2 regions of the Stenotrophomonas sp. YJH_SMC_27 genome follow, and region 2 is predicted to be linked to the other one. Evidence: riboswitches for the same ligand, from Rfam matches in the RefSeq annotation. Region 2 holds a riboswitch; the other holds the start of a gene.
The links. Region 2 has a riboswitch for glycine ahead of gcvP (aminomethyl-transferring glycine dehydrogenase). Riboswitches for the same ligand answer to the same signal wherever they lie in the genome.
Positions count from the first base shown of each region.

Region 1: linked by a shared signal. The riboswitch ahead of AC5P7R_RS08465 (trimeric intracellular cation channel family protein) and the one ahead of gcvP (aminomethyl-transferring glycine dehydrogenase) in region 2 are both predicted to bind glycine.

Region 1 is NZ_JCAFTA010000004.1:152,192-158,652, reverse strand. Features, by position in the region: gene AC5P7R_RS08490 (DNA alkylation repair protein) at 1-100, shown strand, start outside; gene AC5P7R_RS08485 (DUF6616 family protein) at 156-494, shown strand; gene AC5P7R_RS08480 (hypothetical protein) at 607-864, shown strand; gene AC5P7R_RS08475 (3-deoxy-7-phosphoheptulonate synthase) at 1,160-2,233, shown strand; gene AC5P7R_RS08470 (DUF5076 domain-containing protein) at 2,519-2,830, shown strand; gene AC5P7R_RS08465 (trimeric intracellular cation channel family protein) at 2,916-3,533, opposite strand; glycine riboswitch at 3,616-3,721, opposite strand; glycine riboswitch at 3,735-3,824, opposite strand; gene AC5P7R_RS08460 (GIY-YIG nuclease family protein) at 3,865-4,140, shown strand; gene AC5P7R_RS08455 (nuclear transport factor 2 family protein) at 4,282-4,713, shown strand; gene AC5P7R_RS08450 (NAD(P)/FAD-dependent oxidoreductase) at 4,796-6,076, opposite strand; gene AC5P7R_RS08445 (NYN domain-containing protein) at 6,200-6,461, shown strand, end outside.
Region 2 is NZ_JCAFTA010000020.1:16,991-23,451, reverse strand. Features, by position in the region: gene gcvP (aminomethyl-transferring glycine dehydrogenase) at 39-2,906, opposite strand; glycine riboswitch at 2,969-3,071, opposite strand; gene AC5P7R_RS20675 (multidrug effflux MFS transporter) at 3,371-4,597, shown strand; gene AC5P7R_RS20670 (siderophore-interacting protein) at 4,739-5,635, shown strand; gene AC5P7R_RS20665 (hypothetical protein) at 5,718-6,110, shown strand; gene AC5P7R_RS20660 (M2 family metallopeptidase) at 6,308-6,461, opposite strand, start outside.

The DNA.
Region 1 (6,461 bases), on a different contig from region 2:
GCCGAAGTGGCTGCGCGTGCTGTGCACGCGTTGGCAGCACGAGCGCCACAGCGACGCCAACGCCTACATCCGCAAACGCGCACTGCGCTCGCTCCGGTAGTGCCGGATGCTGGCCGACAACCCCGCAACCCCGTCAACCTCAAGGAAGAACCACCATGTCGCACACCTTCATCGAGCTCTATACCGCCACGCCGGCCTGGACCACACTGCCGCCCGAGCAGCGGAATGCCTTCTTCGCCCGTATTGGCGCCGGCATGCAGCAGTTCGATCCAGCCCGCATCACGCCGCTGGCGATGGGCCGCATTGCCAGGGACGTACCGCATAGCAGCGATGAACAGTTCTATGCGGTCTGGCGCTGCGCGAGCCGCGAGGAGGTCGATGCGCTGGTGGCTGGCATTGCCGCTACCGGCTGGCATGAGTACTTCACCACCACCCATGCGGTAGGCGCGATGGACAGCATGGCCCAGCACTTGGCCGACCTGGCCGCCTTGTAGCGGGGCGGCAGACGCCGGCAGATCCCGGTCCTCGGCATGGGTGGCACATGCGCCTGTCACCCGGACGCGGTAAACAGGACATTGCCCATGTCCATCCGCAGGGAAGTCGATCATGCAGAGCACGCTCCAGGTCACGCTGTTCGGCCCTCTTGGCGACAGCCCGGCGTTGCAGTTGCCGGGGCTGGAGGGGCCGTCGGTGGCCATCCAGGAATCGGCCCTGCGGCGGTTGGTTTCCGATCTCTACACCGCGCGTTCCCTGCTCAACCCCGAGCAGCTGGACGAGGCCCGGCAGGAACTGGATCGCGTGCTGGAACGCTGGGCCGACATCCATGAGGGCCTGCTGCTGGACGTGGAAGTGCATGGCAAATGAGCGACTTTGCGTGGTTACCGCCGCGTAGGCCGGGCTGGCGCGCATCTCGCTGAACCGCGTCCCCAGTTGCGTATGAAACATTTTGCACTGCGCAAAAGCTGTGCTATCAATAGATCCCATGAACGCAGCCCCCACCAGCTTTTACTGGTATTACTTTCCGAAGCCACCGGCGGAGGAAGGATTGCGCTCACCCTGAAGAAAGCTTCAGACGCATTCCCGAAAGCCGCCAGCGAACCTGGCGGCTTTTTTCATGCCGCCACGCTGGGGACCCCCAACGTTCCGGAGATCTCCCGCAATGCCCCCGCACACCGACGACCTGCGTATCCGCACCATCGAACCGCTGACACCGCCAGCCCAGCTGCTGGCGATGCTGCCCTGTGACGATGAAGCCTCCGACACCGTCAGCGCCTCGCGCGCGGCCCTGCACCAGATCCTGCATGGCCGCGACGACCGCCTGGCAGTGGTGGTAGGCCCGTGCTCGATCCACGACCCGAAGGCCGCCATCGAGTACGCCCAGCGCCTGAAGCCGCTGCGCGACGCGCTGGCCGGTGAACTGGAAATCGTCATGCGCGTGTACTTCGAGAAGCCGCGCACCACGTTGGGCTGGAAGGGCCTGATCAACGATCCGGACCTGGACGGCAGCTTCAGGATCGACAAGGGCCTGCGCATCGCGCGCGGCCTGCTGCGCGACATCAACAAGCTGGGCCTGCCGGCCGGTGTCGAGTTCCTCGATGTGATCTCGCCGCAGTACATCGCCGACCTGGTGGCATGGGGCGCGATCGGCGCACGCACCACCGAAAGCCAGGTACATCGTGAGCTGGCGTCGGGGTTGTCGTGCCCGGTCGGCTTCAAGAATGGCACCGATGGCAACGTGAAGATCGCCGCTGACGCGGTGGGTGCTGCGTCCAATCCGCATCACTTCCTGTCGGTCACCAAGCAGGGCGGCACCGCCATCGTGTCGACCACCGGCAACCCGGATTGCCATGTGATCCTGCGCGGCGGCAAGCAGCCGAACTACGACGCAGGCAGTGTTGCCGAGGCCTGCCAGGTGCTGGCCAAGGCCAAGCTGCCAGCGCGCCTGATGATCGACGCCAGCCATGCCAACAGCCTGAAGAACCCGGAAAACCAGCCAAAGGTGATCGACGACATCGCTGTTCAGCTGGAAGACGGCGAACAGCGCATCGTGGGCGTGATGATCGAGAGCCATCTGGTCGGTGGCCGCCAGGAACTGGTGGAAGGCCAACCGCTGGTCTATGGGCAGAGCATCACCGATGGCTGCATCGACTGGGACACCACCGTGACGGTGCTGGAGCGGCTGGCCGCGGCCGTGCGCGCCCGTCGCGACGTGAAGGTGTCCGAAGCCGCCTGATGGAAGCCGCCTGAGTGCGGCACGTGTGTGGATGGCGGCCAGCGCCTGCGGGGGTGCGGCCGCGATCAGGGCCGGTCGGAGTTGGAGACCGGCCCATCTGCACCGGCGATGCGCCTGGCGCTGCGCATGAGCGACAGCGCCAGGTACATCGCCGGGGTGGTGAGAACGATGGATGGGGCCTTCATGTAGCGTCGAGCCCGCGAAGCGCGGGGCTTTGTAGAAGATCCGCTCCACGTACGCTCCAGGTCACGTCACAATGCCACTTCCTGTTTGGTGGCCGCAGCCATGAAAGAACTGATCATTCCAGAAGCCGCACAGCGCGATGAGGATTCCATCGAGATGATCCGCGTGTGGATTGCCGAACGGGGATTGCATGCTTCGCTGAACGTTGGCCTGTATGGCGATCGTCCTGGCATTCGAGAGGAGCATGCGTGGGGACGCATCCTGGCAGACGTCGCCCAGCATGTCGCAGATGCTCTGGTCGTGAGTGGCGGGATGGACCGCGGCGCGGCGATCAACGCGATCAAGGATGCATTCGATGAAGAGCTGCGGGCGCCGTCCAGTGGGCGCTCGGGGGGATTCGTGGTCCGCCACTGAGGGACCAGATGGGCGCCGCGGCGCTGGAGACAGCGTCCCAACGCAACACGGCAACAAGCGCTGGGCGACGTGGAGAACGCGAACTTCAATGCACTTCGTCGTGGTACACGAACTTCGGCATTTCCCAGCGGTAGTGGATCGCCAGCAGGCGCAGCGCGAAGCCGCCGCCGAGGCAGCACAGGATTGCGGTGGCATCGGCCACGCCCCAGTGCAGCAGCAACAGGTAGGCCGCGCCGGTCAGCAGCGCGATGATCGCGTACAGCTCCTTCTGGAAGATGAGTGGTACCTCGTTGCAGAGGATGTCGCGCAGCACGCCGCCGAACGCGCCGGTCAGCATGCCGGCGATCAGCACGATGGGCATGGCATGGCCGGCCTCGCGCGCGATAGAGCAGCCGATCAGGGTGAAGGCGATCAGGCCCAGGCCGTCGAGCACCAGGAAGGTGCGGCGGAAGTGGTGCATCCAGCGTGCGACCCAGGTGGCGATCAGTGCCGCGCACACGGTGAAGCCGAGGTACTCGGGATGTTTGACCCAGCCCAGCGGATAGTGGCCAAGAAGGATGTCGCGCAGTGAACCACCACCGAGGGCAGTGACGCAGGCGATCATGACCACGCCGAACAGGTCCATGCGGCGGCGGCCGGCGGACAGTGCGCCGGTCATGGCTTCGGCGGAAATGGCGATCAGGTAGATGACGGACAGCAGCATGGGACAGGCTCCGGGCGCGGTGGGGCCGGCCATGCGCGACTACCGCCACTGCCTGCGCAATGACGGGATGACGATGACCGGTGCCGCTCCCGCTGTCCTTTTGCCTGAGAGTTCAGCGGCATGGGCCGCGTGCCCCTTCGGCGGATCGTCCCAGGCGTGCCCGGTGACCTCTCTCCAGCTCGGCGAGTCGAATGCATGGTTGGTGGGATTCCAGCCCACCGGCCTGAGCGATCATGGGAGCCTGCGCCTTCGGCGGGCGCCAGCGCGGCGCCTCTCTCCTGCATTCGGGCGCCAGTATATCCGCTGCAGTGCAGCACGGCATAATCCGGGCATGACTCCGTCCCTCCGCCCCTGGTTCCTGTACCTGCTCGAATGCCGCGACGGCAGCTATTACGCTGGCATCAGCACCGACGTGGACGCGCGTTTCGCCGCCCACCAGGCCGGCAAGGGCGCGCGCTACACCCGGGCGCGGCCACCGCTGCGCGTGCTGGCCGTGCGCGAGTACCCGGACCGGGCCGCCGCGTCACGGGCCGAATGGCAGCTCAAGCAGCAGCCGCGCGAACGCAAGCTGGCCTGGCTGCAGGCCCCGGATCCTGCGCTTCTGTAGAGCCGAGCCCACGCTCGGCTGTTGTTGCTGCTGCCTGATGGTGAAGCCGAGCATGGGCCCGGCTCTACAGTAGATCCACGCCATGCGTGGATGCGGCTTGCACATGCCATGATCGCCCAGCCCTCAGCGCTGGAGACCCGGATGTCCACGATCGCCCTGCTGTTCGCTCTTTCCGCAGCAACGAGCCCCGCCGCCGACCCGGCCACCCTCGCGGCCATCGAAGCCACCTGCCACGATTACGTTGACGGCCAGCTGGAGGCCGACCCGCAGCGCGTCGCCCGCTCCCTGCATCCGGAGCTGGCCAAGCGCGCGGTCCTCGGCGATACGCCCGACGAACGCCTGGGCCTGCGCCGTATGTCGAAGGAAGAACTGGTCTCGCTGACGAAGCAGGGCGCGTTGAAGACCCCGAAGGATCAATGGGACCGCCGCTGCACGGTGCTGGACGTGACCGGCAACGCGGCCTCGGTGCGGCTGGAAACCCCGTGGTTCGTCGACTACTTCCACATGGGGCGCTTCGACCAGCGCTGGGTAATCGTCAACGCACTGTGGTACCCGAAACCGAAGGCGCCGTAGAGCCGAGCCCATGCTCGGCTTCTGCAAACCGCGCGAAGTGCAGCCGAGCATGGCTCGGCGCTACAGGAGCATGCGTGCGGCCCTAGCGCTTCGGTCGCCGGTCGTCCTGGTCATCACCGAAGATGATGCGCGCGCTGCGCTGGTAGCTCCAGTACGCCACGGCCCAGTTCAGCAGCACCACGATGCGGTTGCGGAAGCCGATCAGGAAGAACACGTGCGCGGCCAGCCAGAACCACCACGCCAGCACACCGGATAGCTGCAGCCGGCCCAGGTGCACGATCGCAGCCATGCGGCCGATCGTGGCCAGGTTGCCGAAGTCTGCGTACTTGAACGGGCCGGGTTCGGGCTTGCCGTGCAGGCGCGCGCGGATCACCTCGGCCACGTACTTGCCCATCTGCTTGGCCGCGGGCGCCACGCCAGGCACCGGCTTGCCGTTGGCCTGGTTCAATACGGCCAGATCGCCAGCCACGAACAGTTCCGGGTGGCCAGACAGGGTGAGGTCGGGTTGCACCTGCACGCGCCCGGCGCGGTCCAGCGGCACCTCCAGCGTGCGCGCCAGCGGTGAAGCGGCCACACCGGCGGCCCACACCACCGTGCGTGCCGGCACGAACTGATCGCCGAGCCTGAAGCCCTGGCTGTCGATGTCGCTCACCGGGGTGCCGGTCAGCACTTCCACGCCCAGCTTTTCCAGCTGCCGGCGCGCCTTCAGCGAAAGCACTTCCGGGAACGAGGACAGCACGCGCGGCCCGGCCTCGATCAGCCGCACTTTCGCACTGGCCGGATCAATGTGGCGGAACTCGTTGCGCAGCGTGTGGCGCGCGATCTCGGCCAGCGTGCCGGCCAGTTCGACGCCGGTGGGACCACCACCGACGACGGCGAAACTCAGCCACGCCGCCTTCTTTGCCGGGTCCGGTTCGGCCTCGGCGCGTTCGAACGCCAGCAGCAGCTTGCGGCGCAGCGCGATGGCATCGTCCAGCGTCTTCAGGCCGGGCGCATCATCGGCCCACTGATCGTTGCCGAAGTAGGCGTGGGTGGCGCCGGTGGCCAGCAGCAGGCTGTCGTAGTCCAGCGTGCTGCCATCGGCCATGCGGATCTGCCGCGCCCGCTTGTCGATGGCCACCACTTCGCCGAGGCGGACTTCCACATTGCGCTGGTGGCCGAGGATGTGGCGCAGCGGTGCGGCGATATCCGGTGCGGACAGGCCGGCGGTGGCCACCTGGTACAGCAGCGGCTGGAACAGGTGATGGTTGCGGCGGTCGACCAGGGTGATGCGTATGCGCTCGCGGGCCAGGGCACGGGTGGCCCAGAGACCGGCAAAACCGCCGCCGACAACGACCAGGTGGGGAACGCGCTCGCGACTCATCGACTCACTCCAGTGGGGGCATCGGGGGAAGCGCCTGGCATCTTCGCACGGCGGCCACCTGTCACGTCAGCGCCTGCCCGGATCGGCGATACTCGGGTTCAGGCAACGGCCCGTGAGGAGCCCATGAGCGAACCGGAAAAGCGCATCGCCCTGTTGATCGACGCCGACAATGCGCCGGCCTCGAAGATCGACGAGGTCCTGGCTGAAGTCGCCCGCTACGGCGTGGCCAACGTGCGCCGCGCCTATGGCAACTGGAAGAGCCCGCGGTTGAAGGGCTGGGAAGCGGTGCTGCACGAATATGCGATCCGCCCGATCCAGCAGTTTGCCTACAGCAAGGGCAAGAATGCCTCGGACATGGCGATGGTGATCGATGCCATGGACCTGC
Region 2 (6,461 bases):
GCTTGCGCGGGCCGTTCACTTACCGATGCCGCGAGGAATCAAGCCTCGACTTCATCATCCTTGTAGGCGTCGACCGGGATGCAGGCGCACATCACGTTCTTGTCGCCGTACACGTTGTCGACGCGTGCCACCGGCGGCCAGTACTTGCTCTGCTTCAGGCTGGCCAGCGGGAAGGCAGCCAGTTCGCGCGGGTAGGCGTGGGTCCACTCGCTGGCGGTCACTGCGGTGGCAGTGTGCGGCGCGTTCTTCAGCGGGTTGTCCTCGCGGTCCAGGCGGCCGTCTTCGATCGCGCTGATTTCCTCGCGGATCTGGATCATCGCGTTGATGAAGCGGTCCAGCTCGTGCAGCGACTCACTCTCGGTCGGCTCGACCATCAGCGTGCCGGCCACCGGGAAGCTCAGGGTCGGGGCGTGGAAGCCGAAGTCGATCAGGCGCTTGGCCACATCCTCGGCACCGATGCCGCTGGTCTTCTCCAGCGGGCGCACGTCGAGGATGCACTCGTGCGCCACCAGGCCGTTGCGGCCGGTGTACAGCGTCTTGAAGTGCGGCGCCAGGCGCTTGGCGATGTAGTTGGCGTTGAGCTGCGCGACCTGGGTGGCCTTGCGCAGGCCTTCGCGGCCCATCATCGCGATGTACATCCAGCTGATCGGCAGGATCGAGGCGCTGCCGAAGCTGGCGGCGCTGACCATGCCGACCGGGCCGTTGTCACCCAGCTTGCCCGGCAGGAACGGGGCCAGGTGTTCCTTGACCGCGCACGGGCCAACGCCCGGGCCGCCACCGCCGTGCGGAATGCAGAAGGTCTTGTGCAGGTTCAGGTGCGAAACGTCCGAACCCCACTTGCCGGGCTTGGCCACGCCGACCAGGGCGTTCATGTTGGCGCCGTCGGTGTACACCTGGCCGCCGTGCTTGTGGATGATCTCGCAGATCTCGACCACCTCTTCCTCGAACACGCCGTGCGTGGACGGGTAGGTCATCATGATCGCGGCCAGGCGGTCGCTGTACTTCTCGGCGTTGAGGCGGATGTCTTCCACATCGACATTGCCGTTGGCATCGGTCTTGGTGACCACCACCTTCATGCCGCACATCTGCGCCGAGGCCGGGTTGGTGCCGTGCGCCGAATCCGGGATCAGGCAGATGTCGCGATGGCCCTCGCCGCGCGAGCGGTGGTAGGCACGGATCGCCAGCAGGCCGGCGTACTCACCCTGCGCGCCGGAGTTCGGCTGCAGGCTGACCGCGTCGTAGCCGGTGCATTCGACCAGCATCGCTTCCAGCGTGTCGATCAGTTCCTTGTAGCCCAGCGCCTGGTCAGCCGGCACCAGCGGATGGATCTGCGAGAACTCCGGCCAGGTCACCGGGATCATCTCGGCGGTGGCGTTGAGCTTCATGGTGCACGAACCCAGCGGGATCATCGTGCGGTCCATCGCCAGGTCCTTGTCGGCCAGCGAACGCAGGTAGCGCAGCAGTTCGTGCTCGCTGTGGTGGGTGTTGAACACCGGGTGGGTCAGGAACGCGGACTGGCGCAGCAGGCCGGCCGGCAGCGCGTCGGCGGTGCTTGCGTCCAGCGCATCGATGTCGGCCTGCGCGCCGAACACGGCGGCCAGCGCGACCACGTCGGCGCGGGTGGCGGTCTCGTCCAGGCTGATGCCGACCGAGTCGCTGTCGATCGCGCGCAGGTTGTAACCTGCGGCGCGTGCCTTGGCGTGGATCTCATCGGCGTGCACGCCGGTGACGTGCAGGGTGTCGAAGAAGTCGCCACCGACCTGTACGCCGGCGTTGCGCAGTGCCGCTGCCAGGATGGCGGCCAGGCGGTGGGTGCGGCGGGCGATGCGGGTCAGGCCTTCCGGGCCATGGTAGACCGCATACATCGAGGCCATCACTGCCAGCAGCACCTGTGCGGTACAGATGTTGGAGGTGGCCTTCTCGCGGCGGATGTGCTGCTCGCGGGTCTGCAGGGTCAGTCGGTATGCCGGGTTGCCCTGGGCATCGACCGAAACGCCGATCAGGCGGCCCGGCATCGAGCGCTTGTAGGCGTCACGGCAGGCCATGAAGGCGGCGTGCGGGCCACCGAAGCCGAACGGCACGCCGAAACGCTGGCTGTTGCCGACCACGATGTCCGCGCCCCATTCGCCCGGGGCAGCCAGCAGGGTCAGGGCCAGCAGGTCGGTGGCCACGGCCACCAGGCCGCCGCGTGCGTGCACGGCATCGACCAGCGCCTTGTAGTCACCGACCTGGCCGAAGGTGTCCGGGTACTGCAGCAGCAGGCCGAAGGCTTCTGCTTCCAGTGCCTCGGCCGGGGTGCCGACGCGCAGCACGATGCCCATGGGCTCGGCGCGGGTGCGCAGCAGTTCCAGGGTCTGCGGGTGCACGGCATCGTGCACGAAGAAGGTGTCCGACTTCGACTTGGCCGAACGCTTGGCCAGGGTCATCGCTTCGGCGGCGGCGGTGGCTTCGTCCAGCAGCGAGGCGTTGGCGATTTCCATGCCGGTCAGGTCGGCGCACAGGGTCTGGAAGTTGATCAGCGCTTCCATGCGGCCCTGCGAGATTTCCGCCTGGTACGGGGTGTAGGCGGTGTACCACGCCGGGTTTTCCAGGATGTTGCGCAGGATCACGTTCGGCGTGTGGGTACCGTAGTAACCCTGGCCGATGAAGCTGCGCAGCACGGTGTTCTTGTCGGCGATCGCACGGATCTTCGCCAGTGCCTGCACTTCGGTCATCGACTCCGGCAGCGCCAGCGGCGCCGGCGACTTGATCTTGGCCGGCACGATGGCATCGGTCATCGCATCCAGCGACGCGTGGCCGACGACGTCGAGCATCTGCGCGATCTCGGCATCGTTGGGGCCGATGTGGCGCTCGACGAACGCATTGTGGTGCTCGAGCTCACGCAGGGAAGGGGTGTTCTGGGACATGGCGAAGGATCCGTCAGGAAAGGGCACACGCACGGGCACAAGCCGCCGGTCGGCGGTCTGCGGGGCGCCCCTCTGTCCTTTTGCCTGAGAGTTTGGAAGCGCGGAAAACCGCGGCTTCGTGCCCCTTCGGCGCCGGATCGAACCGGTCTCTCCAGAGTTCTGTTACGGGTGGTATCGGGCCTGAGCGATTACGGGCGTTGCGCCTTCGGCAGCGGTGTTCCGCTTCTCCCACCGTGTTGCCCGCCGATTATAGCCCGTTGCGGGCCCGCTGGCCGCGCCCCGGCGCGGGCCCGCGGCTGAATGGCCGATGGCCCGGCCGTGCGTTTTGTGCACCGCTGCATGGCATCGGGCGCAATCCCCACCTATGATGGGCGGATACCCGAATTCATCTGGCGCCGTCCCCGTTGCAGCGGGACCGGCGCCCGCCGTGCGTGCCGCGCATGGCCCTGCCGGACGCTTCCTTCATGACCGCCGCCGTTGCTCCCTCCACCCGCCGCATGGCCCTGCTGCTTGCCGGCCTGGCCATGTTCGGCCCGTTCTCGATCGATACCATCTTCCCCGCGTTCCCGCAGCTGGCGCAGCGCCTGTCGGTGGACGAGGTGGCGGTGCAGCAGACCATCAGCGTGTACCTGCTGTTCTATGGCCTGATGAGCCTGGCGCATGGCCCGCTGTCCGATGCGTGGGGGCGCAAGCGGGTGATCCTCGGTGGCCTGGTGGTGTTCGTCGGCGCCTCGGTCGGCTGTGCGCTGTCCACCGATCTGGCCACGCTGCTGGCGTTCCGCGCGCTGCAGGGCCTGTCGGCGGGTGTCGGCATGATCGTCGGCCGCGCGGTGATCCGCGATCTCTACCATGGCCACGACGCGCAGCGCCTGATGAGCCAGGTGTCGATGCTGTTCGGCATCGCCCCGGCCATCGCGCCGATCATCGGTGGCTGGATCCTGCTCAGTGGCGCCGGCTGGCCGCTGATTTTCTGGTTCCTGGTGGTGTTCGCGCTGGCCCTGCTGGCAGCCACTGCACGCTACCTGCCGGAGACCCATCCGGTCGAAGCGCGCGTGCCGTTGTCGCCGCACGCGTTGATGCGCGATTACGTGCGCATCGGTTTCAACCCGCGCTTCCTGCGCCTGGCGCTGGCCGGCAGCATCGGCTTCGGTGGCATCTTCCTGTACATCTCGTCGGCGCCGGTGTTCGTGATGCAGCACCTGCACCTGGGCGAGGGCGGTTTCGCCTGGTTGTTCATCCCCACCATCGGCGGCATGACCACCGGCTCGTTCCTGTCCGGGCGCATGGCCGGGCACACCACGCCCACCCGCCAGGTCGCCATCGGTTTCAGCCTGTGCGCGCTGTCGGCGCTGCTGAATGTCGGCTACGTGGCGCTGTCGCCGCAGTTCGTGTTGCCGTGGGCAGTGCTGCCGATCTTCCTGGGCGGCATGGGCATGGCGCTGATCTTCCCGATCCTGGCGCTGGCGGTGCTGGACATGTATCCGCACCAGCGCGGCCTGGCCTCGTCGCTGCAGGCCTTCGTGCAGCTGATGATCAGCACCGTGGTGGCCGGCGTGGTGTCGCCGTTGCTCAGTGCCAGCCCGCTGCACCTGGCGCTGGGCCAGGCCGCGTTCTTTGGCGCCGGCTTCGTGTTCTGGTACTGGGAGCACCGGCTTGAGCGCGCGGCGCAGGCAGCCTGCACGGGCGATTGAGCAGCGCGCAGGGGTAGGGCACGCCGCGATGCCCGTAACGCTTGCGGCGAGGAACGACCGGACTAGGCTGGGGACTCCAGCCAGCCGGTGCGTGGATGCACGACAGCCAGCCGATCCGATGTCGTTGCATGAGGTTCCCCCATGGCTGCGCAGCAGACCTACCGCCTGTTCGAGGTGGCGCTGAAGGAGCGCCGCGTTCTTTCTCCTTCCCTGGACCGCATGGTATTCACCGGTGCCGACGTGGCGCGGATGAAGACCGAAGGCCCGGACCAGCGCATCAAGGTGTTCTTCCCCTTGCCCGGCCAGGACGTGCCGCCGGTGCCCAGCGGCGAGGACTGGTATCCCCGCTACCGGGCACTGCCGGACGACCAGCGCCCGCCCATGCGCACCTACACGATCCGGCAGTTGCGTGCCGAGCAGGGCGAGGTCGACGTTGATTTCGTGCTGCATGGCGAAACCGGGCCGGCCTCGCGCTGGGCCGTCCACGCTCGCCCGGGCGACCGCGTAGTGCTGCTGGCCCCCGATGCCGACTGTGCCGACAGCAGCGAAGGCTGGGAATGGAAACCGCCGATGGGAGTCGGCCAGGTGCTGCTGGTGGCGGATGAAACCGCGCTGCCGGCGGTGGCCGGCATCCTCGAGGAACTGGCGGCCATGGTCGATCCGCCGCGCACGCTGGCGCTGCTGGAGGTGGCGCAGGCCGGTGATGCCGTGCACCTGAAGGCGCCCTCCAGCGCCGAGCTGGTCTGGCTGCCGCGCGGGCGGGCCGCCTACGGACAGCCGTTGCTGCAGGCGGTCCAGGCGCGGTTGGCAGCGGCCCCGGGCGCGGCTGCCGGCGATGCGCTGGAGGAGATCGACGTCGATACGCAGATCCTCTGGGAGCAGGCCGATACCCGCGTGGCCGGGCCGCTGTATGCCTGGGTGGCAGGCGAGGCGGCGGCGGTAATGGCGATCCGTCGCCACCTGGTCCGCGACTGCGGGCTGGACCGCCGCGCGATCACCTTCATGGGCTACTGGCGGCACGGCAAGGTGCTGGACTGACCGTGCTGGATCGAGCACGCGTGAAGCAGCGCTGCGGGCGGGGTGCGTTATCCTTGCGCCCCCTTCGCAGCGGTACCGCACCATGTCCACCAGCTCCAAGACCCGCCGCGACCAGCGCCGTCGCCAGGAAAAGCAGGCCGCCAACAAGGCAGCCGCGCAGGCGTCGCCGGTGGAGCCGCATGCCGAACTGCGCGACGCGCAGCGCACCCTGCTGGCCGGTGTCGTTCGCCGCGATGGCGAATGGGTGCTGGGCATGGATGGCCGCATCGCCGGCCACAGCGAGAGCGCTGCGCAGGTGCTGGCGCTGATCATGCAGGCCGGTGAGCTGCACGAACGCAATGGCACGCCGGTGCGCCTGATGTACTCCGATGCACTTCGTGATGCCGCACAGGCCGAAGCAAAGGAGAAGGGCCAGACCTTCGAGGAGTTCAAGGCCGAGCTGGCCGCGGCGATGGCAGCGAAGAAGAACAGCTGATCCGCCGTGGATAGCGCCGGGCCATGCCCGGCGAGCGCAGCGGTGCGATGAAGAGCCGCCGGGCATGAATCACTGTCACTGCTTGGCGAAAGGCTCCGCGCGCATGGCGATGCGTTCGCTGCAATGGCGCCCACCGGTCACGTGGGCGCGGCCCGGCGCTACATCAGGGGCGGATCCTCGCGGACCCGCCCCTTTTCTCATTTCGCCGCCGGGGCCGCGTTGGCCTGCCAGCCGCACATCTGGCCTTCGTTCTGCTGCTTCAGCCACTCGTTGACCGGTGTGAAGTACTCGATCATCGGGCCGGCATCGAGCTTGTCGGTGCCGGTCAGCTCCTTCAGCGTGGCCTGCCAC